DNA from 2 places in the Polycladomyces subterraneus genome. Region 2 is predicted to be linked to the other one. Evidence: a T-box and tRNA genes for the amino acid it is inferred to sense, from the RefSeq annotation. Region 2 holds a T-box; the other holds one or more tRNA genes.
The links. The T-box of region 2 lies ahead of NWF35_RS00915 (valine--tRNA ligase). A T-box ahead of a tRNA ligase gene usually reads a tRNA of that ligase, here a tRNA-Val.
Positions count from the first base shown of each region.

Region 1: it encodes a tRNA-Val, which carries the amino acid that the T-box ahead of NWF35_RS00915 (valine--tRNA ligase) is inferred to sense. The anticodon was not compared.

Region 1 is NZ_JANRHH010000047.1:148,333-156,296, reverse strand. It holds gene NWF35_RS13625 (DUF1885 family protein) at 83-484, shown strand; gene dinB (DNA polymerase IV) at 568-1,785, shown strand; gene NWF35_RS13615 (phosphatase PAP2 family protein) at 1,886-2,419, opposite strand; gene NWF35_RS13610 (M23 family metallopeptidase) at 2,516-3,634, opposite strand; tRNA gene NWF35_RS13605 (tRNA-Val) at 3,769-3,843, opposite strand; tRNA gene NWF35_RS13600 (tRNA-Ile) at 3,862-3,937, opposite strand; tRNA gene NWF35_RS13595 (tRNA-Asp) at 3,946-4,022, opposite strand; tRNA gene NWF35_RS13590 (tRNA-Met) at 4,028-4,103, opposite strand; gene NWF35_RS13585 (hypothetical protein) at 4,183-4,377, opposite strand; gene NWF35_RS13580 (phosphatidylglycerophosphatase A family protein) at 4,660-5,190, opposite strand; gene NWF35_RS13575 (YjcG family protein) at 5,437-5,946, shown strand; gene NWF35_RS13570 (GNAT family N-acetyltransferase) at 6,092-6,526, shown strand; one part of gene NWF35_RS13565 (IS1182 family transposase) at 6,627-7,149, shown strand; one part of gene NWF35_RS13565 (IS1182 family transposase) at 7,149-7,964, shown strand, end outside.
Region 2 is NZ_JANRHH010000008.1:1,352-9,315, forward strand. It holds gene NWF35_RS00900 (LysM peptidoglycan-binding domain-containing protein) at 1-991, shown strand, start outside; gene NWF35_RS00905 (phosphotransferase) at 1,068-2,129, shown strand; gene NWF35_RS00910 (hypothetical protein) at 2,773-2,934, shown strand; T-box leader at 3,079-3,311, shown strand; gene NWF35_RS00915 (valine--tRNA ligase) at 3,356-6,010, shown strand; gene NWF35_RS00920 (bifunctional folylpolyglutamate synthase/dihydrofolate synthase) at 6,070-7,398, shown strand; gene murC (UDP-N-acetylmuramate--L-alanine ligase) at 7,414-7,964, shown strand, end outside.

The DNA.
Region 1 (7,964 bases), on a different contig from region 2:
TTTGTTCAAATATCCCGGAACGTGCTAAGATGATTATGTTGCAGGAGATGGAAAAGACCAACATATGGCAGAGGTGACATGTATGAACCAAGTAGCGACGATCCGCCTGGTGGAAGGTTCGATCCAATCGAAAATCGAGTTGCATCAGGTGAGGGAACATCTGGAACGTTACCGGAAGATGAGCGCCTATACTGGTCAACAGTTGGACTGGGACTACGCCGCTGCTGCGTTTCCGTACCGGATCGAGGAAAAATCCAAAGATGGACGGTCATGGTTGGTGTTGACGGGTACCAATCCCAACCTGTACAAATACTTGGTAATCGGTGTGGTGGAACCGGATCGGATCCAAATCATCCTCCCCGCCGATTCAACCCATGGAGACAAAGCCAAAGCCAACGAATTGTCCCGGTATCTCGCCCGTTCCCTGAAAGCTGAACTGCATCTGTTCAACGGACGGGTCATGTATTTCTATCCCAGAAAATAGCGCATGCAAATCCATCATTTTCTTCTCCTCATCTGTTTGTTCCGTGGTAAAATAAGAACAAACGTTCGTGAGGAGGGGACGGAATGACTGCCCGACGCACCGTATTGTTGGCCGATATGAATGCCTTTTACGCCAGCGTGGAGCAGATGCGCAACCCACATCTGCGCGGACGCCCTGTCATTGTCTGCGGTGATCCGGCCCGTCGGCGCGGCATTGTGCTGGCCGCTTCGTACGAAGCAAAAAAATACGGTGTGAAAACCGGGATGGCCGTTTATCAGGCCAAGGAGCTGTGCCCCCATGCCTGTCTGGTCCCACCGCGCATGGAACGGTATTTGCAAGTATCGGTACGGATCGTCGAAATTCTGAAACAATTTTCGCCGCTGGTCGAACCTTTTTCGGTAGATGAGGCGTTTGTGGAAACCACCGGATGTGAAGCCCTCTTCGGTGACGGAAAGACAACGGCCCGGCTGATCAAGGAACGTATCTTTCGGGAAACGGGTCTCCGCTGCTCCATCGGAGTCGGTCCCAACAAGCTGATGGCCAAGATGGCTGCAGGGTTGGAAAAACCGGACGGATTGACCGTGCTGACGCCGGAGGACCTCCCCCGTCGCATCTGGCCCTTGCCGGTGATCGAGTTGTTCGGTGTCGGGCCGCGCATGGAGCGGCATTTTCACCGGATGGGGATCCGGACGATCGGTGATTTGGCCCATGCCGATCCGGAACTGCTGCAACACCGCTTCGGTGTGATCGGACGCGTGTTGCACCAATCAGCCAATGGTATCGATCACAGCCCGGTCGATCCCCATTCACTGGATGAAAACAAATCGATCGGACATCAGTTCACCTTACCCCGAGATTACGAGACCGAGTCGGATATTCGTGTCGTCTTGCGGGAGCTGGCGGAGGAAGTTGCCAGTCGGGTACGCCGAGCGGGTGCCACCGGACGAACGGTGTCACTTACCTTGAAGGGGATGGATTTCACTTCCATTCACCGCTCGTATACCCTGCCGGAACCCACCAACATCGGGCGGGTGATTTTTGAAGGAGCCTTGCATCTGTTCCGCCGGCATTGGAACCATGCTCCCATTCGGCTGGTGGGGATCAGCCTGGGAAACTTGGAACCGGAACGCAGCCTGCAGCTGGACCTGTTCGGTCGTACGGCCAAAGACCAACAGCTGGCTGATGCGATCGACCGGATTCGGGAACGGTTCGGCACGACGAGTATTTTATACGCCCGTTCACTCACACCCGCCAGCGTTTTCTATGACCGCGCGGGCAAAATCGGTGGCCACCACAAATAAAAAAGCGCACCCTTCTTCATTGCGGGTGCATTGTAGGATCGAAATTACTTATCATTATCCGTATCGCTTTCCGGTTCTTCGCTCACTCCATCCGAATACCTCAACCAGCGCCCAGCAACGCATAGACGCCCAGTGCGAATCCCGTGCCCAATACGCCCCCCATCACCACATCCGTCGGGTAATGGAGCGCGAGATACATCCGGGATAGACCAATCAGACAGGCCAACGGCAACCAAATGACTGCCGACCACGGCGCATGGAGCACAAACACGGTGGCGATGGAAAATGCGGCCGTCGTGTGCCCGGAAGGAAAGGAATAGTCCGTCAAAGCATCGGGAAACGCATACAACTCACTCAATCGCAAATGAGGGCGGATGCGGGGAAGATAATGTTTGCAGGCCCGTACGGCCAAGTGACTGCCCGCCAGTGCAGCGAACCCCTCCACCGCCCATTGCTTCATCGAAGAGGAAGTGAACAACCACCAGACAACCAAAAACGTGATCGTGCAAAAAGCACCGCCCAAATGGGTCAACCGGCACATCAGCCAGTCCATCACCCGAGACTTCCACTGGCGGTTGACATAACACACTAACCAAACATCCATCCTCTGAATCCGATGGACCAGACGTTGCATCTGTCGCCCAACCCCCGTCAAGCGTCTTCCTATTCAGCCTAAACGACACAGATGAAGAAATGATAAACAACATGTGAACATTTTATGGAGCCTAGTTCAACGATTGAACACCTGCTCCAAGATGTACCGGCGCTCAGCCGGTGTGAAATACTTCCAAAACCAGTCCCCGTAAATCAAGAGATCCAGATGCAGGTGAAGATCATTGACGTTGTGTTCCACTCCCGAATGCGTGCCCGAATTGCCGACATAGCCGATCAGTTGACCTTTTTTTACGTGTTGTCCCACGTAGAGGCCATCCGCAATCCGGCTCAAATGAGCATAACGGGACATCACGCCTTTGTCATGCTGAATCCAAACCGTCCGGCCCCGCATCTTATCCAAAATGTACTGAGGTGTCTGTCCATCGTTTTGCTCACCGATCCGCAACAAACGATTCCGCTCGGCATCGGACATCTCTCGATAATCCTTGTCCGCCCTGACCACGATTCCGTCCGCCACCGCATAGACGGGGGTCTGGGAATCGATCTTCACCCCGCACGCATAACCATACCAGTCGATCCCTTCGTGTACACCATGACGATACTTCCGCGGCGCCCCCGGCAAATGAGATTCGCGCTCACTCACTTTGGCTCCCCGGATGGGTGGTTGCAGGAAAGACAAATATCGAACCATTTGGGCGGGCGAAAACGACGCGCTCGGATCTTTCATTGGAGCCGATTGAACCGGCACCGCATCCCTAACACTGATCCAAGCAGTGGTTCGTTGGAAGCGGATGGTTTTTCCCAAGCCCTCTTTCAGAGCAGACGAGGGAATCCACACCTCATTTCCCCAAACTTCAGGCCGTTCTGTCATCGGCAGGTAGATTCCGTTGCGTTTCAACACAGGTGCCGATCGCAACATCTCCAAGACCGCATTGCCTTCACGGATGGTGATGATGCCTTCCTTGGCTTGGTAAGAGACTTGAATATGTAGCCGTTTCAGGTCGTTCAAACGAAAATAGACCGTTCCATTCACCGACCGGAACGGCAAAGCGACTTCGGAGGAGGAGCGGTTGGCTTTGGAAGCAGGTAACCGAAAAATCGAGGAATGTTCTTCCACCTGTTGATGCCATTCCCGCACCCATTTACGCCACCCCGCGTCGTCCCCCTGCTGTGTGAACACGATCAACAACACCGCCAACAATGCGGCTGCGATGAGGACGATTGGTCTTCCCATGACGGTCTCCCTCTACTGTTTTCAAAAGATCCCCTACATGGACAATCCCATTGTACCACACGACTCGCCCACACCTTCAAGATTGGGGGATGTTTTTCACACAATAGAAAAAACACCTCTAAACGAGGTGTTTTTGGTGGGCAGTATAGGAATCGAACCTACGACCTCTTCCGTGTCAAGGAAGCGCTCTCCCTCTGAGCTAACTGCCCAAGTGAAAGTATTCATACTGGTGGGCCCAACAGGACTCGAACCTGTGACCAATCGGTTATGAGCCGACCGCTCTACCAACTGAGCTATAGGCCCATTGAGAATGGCGGAGCTGACGGGACTCGAACCCGCGACCTCCGGCGTGACAGGCCGGCGTGAACTCCAACTTCACCACAGCTCCATATTTGGTTGCGGGGGCAGGACTTGAACCTGCGACCTTCGGGTTATGAGCCCGACGAGCTACCAACTGCTCCACCCCGCGTCATCTCTTCATTTATGTCGTTTTCGCTGACGACAACTATAACTATACAACAGGTCCGAGAGGAATGCAAGAGGTTTTTTTATTTTTTTTTCCGAACCTCAGTTCTGTCCCACAAGTAACGTACGCCATAACGACCGCGCCTCGATTGAAACACTTCGACTTCGGCAGGGCTGTCGTAGCCGTAGACCCACCAATCCTCCTGGATGCGGGCGGCCAAACAGCGTGCCTGAAACCGCGTATCATACAATTTGGCCCAATAAATCCAGCAAGACATCGGTGTTCCCTCCTGCGGATGAACTTCTTTAGGTATTGTGCCTAAACCTCGCTCTATTCATGCCACAAGGGCAAAGGCACATTTTTTCCGCGGAGGATACGAAGACTCGTCTTGGCGCATAAGATATAGCACAAACGGTTCCCCCGTTTGTTTAGGCCATCTGATCTGCCATTGGACAGATGTTCCCTCCTCTAATAAACCCGGGCGCCAGGTAGCGCTTGGGTCTTTTTGATGCGGAACAAAAAAGCCCCGCGCTGTTTCACGCGGAGCAAGGCTATACATTTACTTGGATGGAGATACAACCGCTTTTTCCTCTTCATCGCGCAGCCGGTGCGCCAGTCGGCTGGATGCGGCGGCCGCCACGCTGGCGACCAAATCGTCTATAAACGTGTGGACAGGACCAGATCCATCTTTTTTCGTATCCAGTTGTTTGATCAATCCGATTTTTTGTTTGTCAAGATGACCAAAAGTGGTGACAGCGATGCTTCCGTATCCCAACACAGACCCAAGGGCCAGCGTTTCATCGCATCCAAACAAGCCTTCATCCGTTCTCACTAAGGTTTGAAGGGGTTCTGACAACATCCCCTTTTCCGCCAACATATCCAATTCAGTTCCCACGAGAATGGCATGCTGGATCTCCCGTTTTTCCAATACGGCCCGTACGCTTTCCACGCATAAATCCATCGTCAGGTTTTCGTTGTAGGGAGCTTGCATCTGATATACAATTTCGGCAATCCCTTCGATGGTAACGCCGCGTTGTTGCAGTCGTTCCATCGCCGCCTGTTTCACTTCCCGGCTGTGAACACGTTTCACGATCCGGTATCCCTCCTCTCCTTCTCCCTTGCGGGAGCCTATGTTCATCATAACACACACCGTGATCAACGTGTACGCGCGAAATCTTTCTTTCGCAGCACTTTATCAGCAGTAAGAAAAGAGGGTATAATGAATATACATCGTGATGCATGTCCCCTTGTCGTCTTTATTCGTGTGAAATTTCAGAAAGAAATACACCGCAGTCGAGGTCAGCTCTTGTAAATTTGTCAAAAGGAGGGAGTCCATATGAAATATGGCATTGCGATATTCCCGCAAAAACACGTCCAAGATTTTGCCAACTCCTACCGCAAGCGATATGACCCGCACTATACACTCATCCCACCGCACATCACATTAAAAGAAGCATTTGAAATGGATGAGGCCAAAGTGGACGAGGCGGTCGACCATCTGGAAAAGGTGGCCAGAGAGTCTCAGCCTTTCGAAATCTTTTTTCATAAAGTGAGTCACTTCCATCCGACAAACAACGTTATCTACCTGGCCGTGAAGAATGATCAACCGCTCCGCAAACTGCATGAAAAAATCAACTCCGGTATTCTGTATCACCCCCATCGCTTTCCGTTCACTCCTCATTTGACCATCGGGCAGAATATGTCCACCGACGAATTGCATGACGTTTATGGGAGTCTGCGGATGCGTTCATTGGATCTACATACGGAAGTGGACCGTTTTCATCTGTTGTATCAGCTTGAAAATGGCTCTTGGAGCGTGTATCAAAGCTTTCTTTTGGAAGGGTAGTCGTTCGACGAGATAGGTGGTTCCCTTTCAACGGTAAGACATGAACAGGGCAAATGCCCTGTTGAGACTGCTGACAAAGGTAGCAGGTCAGCAGTCTTTTTTTGTCGAAATTTTTGTCGAAATTATATTAGCGAGGTGATCTTCATTGGATGTCAAAATAAGATGTGCTAACGTTTCAGACGCTGGCTATATAGCAGCTTTGTCAGGCCAGTTGGATTACCCCACGAGTCAAGAAGTAGTTAGTATCTGGTTACAGCGGTTTTTGAATCATAAGGATCATGCTGTTTTTGTCGCGGAAGTTGGCCAGAAAATTGTGGGTTGGGTACATGCGTATAAGACTTATTATTTATATGGACCTGTATTTGCTGAAATTGGGGGGATTGTAGTAGACAGTAACCATAGAGGCACTTCAGTTGCACAACAATTAATGCAAAGTTGTGAAGAGTGGGCGAAAAATAACGGCTGTGCTTACGTTCGTGCACGTTCAGGTTCTACTCGCTTAAGAGCTCATGCATTCTATACAAAAATTGGTTATGAACAGTCAAAAACCCAAAAGGTATTTACGAAGTACCTTATTTAATCGAAATCAAAAGATAACCAAGGGCAAAGGACGGAATCATATGTTTCAAACCCACTCCACCCGGCAAGGCAGTATTGAGTTGGTCAACATCGAGGATTAGGTGCCACAGGATCACTTGTTGCGGAAGATCGACGCCACCATCGATTTTTCGTTCATCGCGGAAAAGACCCGACCGTTATACTGTGAGGACAACGGGCGTCCCTGTGTGGACCCGATGATGTTGTTCAAAATGTTGTTCATTGGGTATTTGTACGGTATTCGTTCCGAACGGCGTCTGGTGGAAGAAGTGCGGGTCAACGTGGCATATCGCTGGTTTGTGGGACTTTCCTTGACGGACAAGGTGCCGCATGCCACCACATTCAGCCAGAACCGACGCCGCAGGTTCAACGGAACGGCCATCTTCCAAGAGATTTTTGACGAGATCGTCCTACAGGCCATCAACCACGGCTTGATCGAGGGGAAAGAATTGTTCACGGACTCGACGTTTTTAAAGGCGAACGCCAACAAGAACAAATTCAGCCGTCAGCTGGTCCGTCATTCCACGGAGAAGTATGTGGAGGAATTGGATCGTGCCATCGACGAGGATCGCGAAGCGCACGGCAAGCGGCCGTTAAAAAAAAAAAAGACACTCCTGAGGTAGAAAAGGAAATCCGCGTCAGTACCACTGATCCGGAAAGCGGCTACATGGTGCGGGAAAGCAAACCGGAGGGGTTTTTCTATCTGGATCACCGGACGGTAGACGGCAAACACAACCTCATCACGGACGTGTACGTGACACCGGGAAACGTACACGACGCCAAACCCTACCTAGCTCGACTGAAACGGCAGAAGGAACGCTTCGGCTTTGAAGTGGAGGCCGTAGCGCTGGATGCCGGATACCTGACGAGTCCGATTTGTCATGCCTTAAAAGAGCAAGGGATCTTTGCCGTCATCGCCCATCGCCGTTTTCACCCGCAAAAAGGATTGTTCCACAAATGGCAGTTCAAGTACGACGTTGAGCGTGACGTATACATATGTCCGGGAAAACACGAACTGACTTACCGAACCACTAACCGCCAGGGATACCGGGAGTACAAGTCCGATCCGCAAACATGCCGGGATTGCCCGTTTTTATCCCGGTGCACCCGTTCGAAGAACCATGTGAAAACCATTACCCGTCACGTATGGGAAGATGCCAAGGAGTGGGTTCGTCAAAACCGGTTAAGCGAGCGGGGAAAAGCGCTCTACAAGCGAAGGAAAGAGACGATCGAGCGGAGTTTTGCAGATGCGAAGGAACTGCACGGACTTCGCTACGCACGGATGAGGGGGCTTGCCAGAGTAACGGAGCAATGCCTCCTTACTGCCGTGTGCCAAAACATCAAGAAAATGGCCTTGCTCCTCTGGAAGAGGAGCAAGGGGCCCGAAGGCGGGCCCTTTCTCCGTGATCTTTGTCCGATTT
Region 2 (7,964 bases):
TGTGTTGTCACCGTTTGAACTGCAAATTGAAGCAGTACTGGCGATTGACGGGTTTATTCCTGAACCGTCACGGGATGAGAAGACGGAGGAGGAAACATCTGAAGACAGTCCCACATTCTCTGGTTATACCCCATCCTCTCCGGAGGAGGTGGTGGAATCGTACGAAACCATCTCGTCCCAACCACCTGCGTATCAGTTTGAACATATGGCTCACCCCCATGATGCGCGCCCGGCTTATCGTGATCCGGACAGCCAATATGGTTGGGGTACCCGTTCACATGCGGAGGATGCCTCGATCCGATCCATCGGTGAACCTGAAGAGGAGACGGATACGCCCCACGCGTCTGACGGGGAAAAACGAGAGCCGGAATGGGATGCGGACGACCCAACGGCCAAACTGCAACCCTACGAGCCGGAGGATGTCGAGGAAGATCAAGATAAGCACGAATCGGAAGACGAGAAACCGGCATTCGGCAGGCAGGACATGAAAATCGGTTTCCAACGCCAAAAAGAGCAACACCCGTCATCCTTCCGGTTTCAAGATCGCCTGTTGGGAAAACCGGAGCATCCACCGACGTGGCCGACGGAAACCCCTCTCGATTTTGCTTCCGATACAGGATGGAAAACAAATCAGGAAGAACCGCAATGGCCGAAAAGTGTGCAGTTGTTCAAAGACCAGGAGGAAGAGCAATCAACGGAATCCGCTGATGAAGTGGAAACACATGGAGAGGCATTAAGCGAACAGGAGCAAAATCAGGAAAAATCTGCTACGCAGTTGGAATGGGCCAAGTGGTTGATCGGTGAAGAGGAAGAGCAATTTGTCAAAATCAAAATGGTGATCGCACAAAAAGAAGACTCTATCGACTCCATCGCCGAAAAGTACGATGTGTTGGCCAGCCAGTTGGTCCGTTTGAATCACTTGGAGGGTGAAGAATTGAAAGAGGGTCAAATCATCCACATTCCGCAAAAAATTCGGTTGAACGAGTCGTGACGATCAAAAGAGATAATGGAGCTACTGCCGCGTTTTTGCGGCAGTGGCTGATTTTATTTGGAGAGGGGGGAGGCGTGTGGCCATTCAATTGCCTGAAGAACGGGCCGTATTGGAACAAGTGTTTGAGCGGTACGGATGGGTTCCCCTGCAAGTGCGACCCGTCAGTGGGATATTGCGCATCCAGACGGCGGATGGCGCATTTGCATTAAAAAAATCGTCTTGTTCTGCCGAACAACTTACTTGGTTGCACAAAGTGATGGAGGCCGTTCAATCCAAAAGCCAGGAGATATTTCTGCCATGGTTAAAGACATCCGATGGGGAAGCTTACGTCCAGACGGAAGACGCGGTTTGGTACGCCACTCCGTGGGTGGAAAATGACCCCGGCCTGCGGGAAACGATCCCCATCGAGGGATTGCCGACCATGTTGGCTCATGTTCACCGCTCTGCGTTCCCGGTTGTTGGGAAACAATCGGAGCGGAAACAGAGCGTTAATGTCGAACGCTTGCAGGGATGGAAGGACAAGTTGGGGAAATTGGCCGAATACCGTGAAGTGATAGAGAGCCGAACGTTTCGTTCCCCATTTGATCATGCTTTTGCGGCTGATGCGGAATATGTGGATCAGGCGCTTCGTTTTGCAGTGAAGGGGATGGAAAAATTTGTGCAGTCGGATAAGGGGATCGCACCGAGATATACTTTGTGTCACGGTCGGATCCACCCCAGCAACCTGTTGAAAAAAGAAGACGGGTGGGTGTGGATCGACTGGGACCATGCCGCTGTCGACAGTCCGGTTCGCGATCTGGGTGCCTTTTTCCGTCGTTTTTCCCAGCAATTGGATCATGAGAAAGAGCCACAATTTTACCTCGCCCGTTATGAAGAGGGATGGAAGCTGAGCGGCAAGGAAAAAAAGCTGCTGGCCCTCTATTTGGCGTATCCCGAGCGGCCACTTCGATTGCTTACCCGATATTATGAGATGCCGGACCGGATTGAGGAGACGATTGCGATTCGCCGCTGGGAAGAGGAGATCACCCATCTCAGATGGTTGCAGTCGCTGATCCGTTCGCTTTGGCTGAGTAAAAAGGGTAGCGGGAGCAAAACACGAAAAACCGAAGCCGTCCGCATTCGATCCCAAAAAAGATAGCACACAATCATCAGTCAGTAGTCTATACGGGTACAATCGTACCCGTATTTCCATTTTCGTGACCGACCGCCCTGATTGTTAGTGCGACGGTGGAAGTACTCGAAGCTGCAGCGGATCGGGTGGAAACGACCTTTGGTTGTGTTGAATTGACAATGGATTTATCCGCGATTCATGAATACCATGAAGCCGTCCCCGATGTAACGAAAAAGGCATGGAACTTGTTAAGTTTGGATCATGAGCCCCCATGAAAATGGCATCGATTTAAAATGGATCCTCAGATAGGAAAATCCGATTTTCCACAATCAACAGGATTGTGTGTATTTATGTTTCCCCCTCATCGATGGTGTTGTCGTCGCAGGCATTTTTGCAAACACATCTCGCATGCTTTGATGGGCAACGCCAATGCCAGTATCCAAAGACATACGCGAAACATGGATTTCCCTGCTTTCAAAATAGATTGGCATGGAGATAAATATGTTTCCTCACACAAAAAAAGTTTCCTTAAGTCAAATCATATGCAGAAAGTGTCCCCGCGGGCATTTCTTTTTCGCCCGTTTTTGTTTTCATGGCTGGACAATACAGGCGGAAAAGAACAAAATATAAGAGAGAATATCGTCGTCAGGGACCAAAGGGGGTTTTCGGATTGAGCGTGGTCAAGTCAATGGTCAAAAGTGCCTATCGCGGGGTATTGTTTATCCTCTTTCTCAGCGTGATGCTGTTGTGCACGGTGTTGTTGCTGGCGTTTCTTGCCAATCCCAGTCTGATGATGGAAAGTGTCGAGCGGGCGTTTGGCATGGTTCGGTAAGATTGCATTTGGACTTGTCTTTTTTATGGATTCATTCTAAGCCCCCGAACCTTCGTGTTCGGGGATATTAATTGTACGGATTTGACGTGTCCGTACCGGGCATTGTAGAATAAGATGACGAGACAGATGATTCACAACTGAAACCAAGCGGCGATGACAGGGAAGAGTAGTCGGTTGTTCGCCTTCAAGAGAGGGAAACCCTGAGGCTGGAAGGTTTCCCAAGGCGGAGCCGGTGAACGTCCCCCTGGAGCTGTTCGGCTGAACCCGACCGGCAGTAGGCCGAACCGTTTTCCCGCGTTACGGGAGTTGAGGGCGCCCGTTTCCAAAAACGGGCGAACAAAGGTGGTACCGCGGAAACAACTCCTTCCGTCCTTTGCGATGGAAGGAGTTATTTTGTTTTGGTAAGTAAGGAGGTTAGAGCATGGCCGATCAACCAAAAGCATCATTGCCGCCGGCCTATGATCCCAAGGCCGCGGAGGAAAAATGGTACGATTACTGGTTGGAGGGCGGCTTTTTCCAAGCCGACGCTCATTCGGACAAACAGCCGTTTACCATCGTGATCCCCCCGCCCAACGTCACGGGGAATCTGCACATCGGGCACGCGCTCAACAATACGCTGCAGGACATATTGATTCGCTTCAAACGCATGCAGGGCTATGACGCGCTGTGGTTGCCCGGCATGGACCATGCGGGGATCGCCACCCAGGCCCGGGTGGAAGCCAAACTCCGGGAGGAAGGCATCAGCCGGCACGATCTGGGCCGGGAGAAATTCCTGGAGAAAGTGTGGGAATGGAAACAACACTATGCGCAGATCATCCGCGATCAATGGCGGAAGATGGGATTGTCGCTGGACTATTCACGTGAGCGTTTCACCCTGGATGAAGGGTTATCCCGTGCGGTGCGGGAAGTTTTTGTGCGTTTGTATGAAAAAGGGTTGATCTATCGAGGTAAATACATCATCAACTGGGACCCGGTCGCGCGCACCGCGCTCTCGGACATCGAAGTGATCCATAAAGAAGTGAAGGGTGCGCTGTATCACATGCGGTACCCGCTCAAAGACGGTACTGGGTACATCCAAGTGGCCACGACACGTCCGGAGACGATGCTGGGTGATACGGCCGTAGCAGTTCACCCGGAAGATGAACGGTACCAGCACCTGATCGGAAAAACAGTGATCCTGCCCATTATCGGTCGGGAAATCCCGATCATCGCCGATGAATATGTCGATCCGTCATTCGGCTCCGGTGCCGTGAAAATCACACCAGCACACGATCCCAACGATTTCGAGATCGGGCAGCGTCACAACTTGCCGCAGGTGTTGGTGATGGACGAGACGGGCAAGATGAACGAAAATGCAGGACCCTACCAAGGTTTGGACCGGTTCGAATGCCGGAAGCGCATCGTTCAGGATTTGCAGGAACAGGGTGTGCTCGTTCATATCGAAGAACATGTGCATTCCGTCGGGCACAGCGAACGTTCCGGCGCGGTGGTGGAGCCGTATCTGTCCACGCAATGGTTTGTGCGGATGAAGCCGCTTGCTGAACGGGCTATCGAACAAACTCGATCGGGTCAAGGAGTACGGTTCGTGCCGGAGCGGTTTGAAAAAATTTATCTGCACTGGATTGAAAATGTGCGCGACTGGTGCATCTCGCGGCAATTGTGGTGGGGTCACCGCATCCCGGCTTGGTATTGCGGTGACTGCGGCGAAATGACCGTGGCTCGCGAAGAGCCGGAAACCTGTCCAAAATGCGGCAGCCGGAATCTGGAGCAGGATCCGGATGTGCTGGATACCTGGTTCAGCTCAGGGCTGTGGCCGTTCTCCACATTGGGATGGCCGGACGAGACCGAAGACTTGAAGCGCTATTTCCCGACGAACGTATTGGTCACCGGGTATGACATCATTTACTTCTGGGTGGCCCGCATGATCTTTACCGCGTTGGAATTTACGGGACAAAAGCCGTTCCGCGATGTGCTGATCACTGGTCTTGTGCGGGATGCCGAAGGGCGTAAAATGTCCAAGTCACTCGGTAACGGTGTCGATCCGATGGAAGTGATCGACAAGTACGGCGCCGATGCAATGCGGTTTATGCTGGCCACCGGCTGTACGCCTGGCAACGACCAACGCTTCCGTTGGGAGCGTGTGGAAGCGGCGCGGAACTTTGCCAACAAGATCTGGAACGCGTCCCGGTTTGCTCTGATGCATCTGGACGGCGTTTCTTCAGAGGAATTGAAGTTGACCGGCCCGTTCTCCACGGCGGATCGCTGGATTTTACACCGGCTGAATGAAACGGTGGCCGAAGCGACCCGCCTGTTGGAACGTTATGAGTTTGGCGAAGTGGGGCGTGTCCTTTACAATTTTATCTGGGACGAGTTGTGCGACTGGTACATCGAGTTTGCCAAACTCCCGTTGTACGGAGAAGACGAAGAAGCCAAACGGGTGACACGTTCCGTTCTGGCGTATGTGTTGGATCAATCGTTGCGCCTGCTGCATCCGTTTATGCCGTTTGTGACGGAGGAGATCTGGCAGCACCTGCCGACGGCTGGCCGGAGCATCACGGTGGCCGAGTGGCCGAAACCGTCTGCAGAGTGGGAAGCGCCGGCAGCGGTGCGGGATATGCAGGTGCTAATCGAAATCATCCGTTCGGTGCGCAACATCCGGGCGGAGATGGAAGTGCCGGTCAAACAGCAAGTGGAACTCCTGATCCGCGCCGATGCCGAGGTATTGTCCGCCATCCAGCAAAACGAAGCGGCCATTCGCCGGCTATGCGGTGCGGAACGGGTCACGGTCGGGGAAGACGTCACCCGCCCGGACAAAGCGATGACCGCGGTTGTCACCGGTGCGGAGGTGTTCGTGCCGTTGGCGGGCTTGATCGATATCGACCAGACGATCGCCCGGCTGGAAGCGGAGCTGAAAAAGCTGGACGCCGAAGTGGCACGGGTGGAGAAAAAATTGTCCAACCAGGGGTTTGTGACCAAGGCACCGAAGCACGTTGTGGAGGAAGAGCGGCGTAAAGGGGAAGAGTATCGCGAAAAACGCGAAAAGGTATTGGCACGGTTGAATGAGTTGAAAGGGTAGGACTCCCCCTGCCCTTTCACTCCTAACTCTAGAGTTGTCGACGGAAGGGAACGGTCAGGATGGATCAACGGTTTGTCACCGCTGAAGACGTGTTTCGTTGGATGGATGAAACGTGCGTGCAAGCGATTCAACCAGGACTGGACCGGATGGAATGGGCACTGGACCGGTTAGGGCATCCGGAACGCCGGATGAAATGGATCCATATCGCCGGGACCAACGGCAAAGGATCGACGGCGGCGATGATCGCCAAGGTACTTGAGCAGGCCGGTTATCCGGTGGGGATGTTTACGTCTCCTTATCTGATGCATTGGAGCGAGCGCATTCGTTTTGACGGAGAAAACATCCCGGAGGAATCGTTCGTGCGCTGGGCCAACGAGCTGAAACCCGTTGTCGAGGAGATGATCCAATCCGGCGTCGGACAACCTTCGCCGTTTGAATTTTGGACGTTGCTGGCGATTTGTTATTTCGCCAAAGAAGCCCTGCCTTGGTTTATCGTGTGGGAGACGGGGCTTGGAGGCAGATGGGATGCGACCAACGTGGTTTATCCGTTGGTATCAGTCATCACCAATGTCGGGCATGATCACATACATTTATTAGGGGATTCATTATCTCAAATCGCAGAGGAAAAAGCCGGTATCATCAAACCGGGTGTACCTGTGGTGTGCGGTTGTGAGGAAGAGACCGCCGTGCGGGTGATCATAGAAAAGGCAGAAGCAGGTCGAAGCTCCCTGTATCTGATCGGTCGGGATTATGAAGCGGAAACCATCGAATCGACGCCGTCACATCAGCGTTTGCGATTCCGCAATATGTATCGGACGGTGGAAGAGATCACCATTCCGCTGGTGGGACAACACCAGGTGAAAAATGCAGCCACGGCGATGATGACACTGGAAGTGTTGCGCCAGTTTTACGCCACAGTATTGGAAGACGAAGACGTGTTGGCCGGATTTTCCAAGGTGCAATGGCCTGGGCGATTGGAAAAAGTGGCGGATGATCCGTCAATCTGGCTGGACGGCGCACACAATCCGGAAGGCGCAGAAGCGTTGGCGGCGTTTCTGTCTGAGCAAGTGACATACCGGCGATTGCACTTGTTGCTCTCTGTGATGGAAGACAAAGAGGTGGAGCGGGTGCTGAAACCGTTGGTGCCGCTGGCTGAACATATCGTCGTCACACAGGCGGATCACCCTCGAGCGATGAAAGCGGAACGGCTCGCTGGGTTGGTACGGTCACTTACTTCCGCGGAGGTAGAAACGGCCGAAACGCCGGAGGAAGGACTGGACCACCTGCGACAACGGGCGTCCGCGAATGATCTCATCATGGTGACGGGATCACTGTTCCTCGTGTCCGACATTCGCAAGCATGTGGTATCAGGGGAAAATCAAGGATAAAGGTTGGTGGGTAGGATGAACGAGACCAAACACGTCCATTTTATCGGGATCGGCGGATACGGCATGAGCGCGATCGCCCGTGTGTTGTTGGATCAGGGGGTCAAAGTGACCGGATCGGATGTCGCCATGAACAAATTGGCGGAAAATCTGGTTCAACGGGGTGCCGTCGTCCATATCGGTCATGATGCCGCACAGGTTGGGGAGCCGGACGTAGTTGTTTACTCCTCCAGTATCGCGATGGACAATGTGGAGCTGCAAGCCGCAAAAGAGAAAGGTATCCCGGTATTGCACCGTTCCCAAATGCTGGCCCGTCTGCTCAACGACAAAAAGGGGGTTGCCGTGGCCGGCGCACACGGGAAAACGACCACCTCGTCCATGATCGCGCAAACGTTGGAGATTTGTGGTGTCGATCCCTCGTTCGTCATCGGCGGGGAAGTGGTTGGGCTCGGTAGTAACGCCAAGGCTGGCAAAAGCGATTTTGTCGTCGCCGAAGCGGACGAGAGCGATGGTACGTTCTTGGAATATTACCCGGAAGTAGCTGTGGTCACCAACATCGAACCGGATCA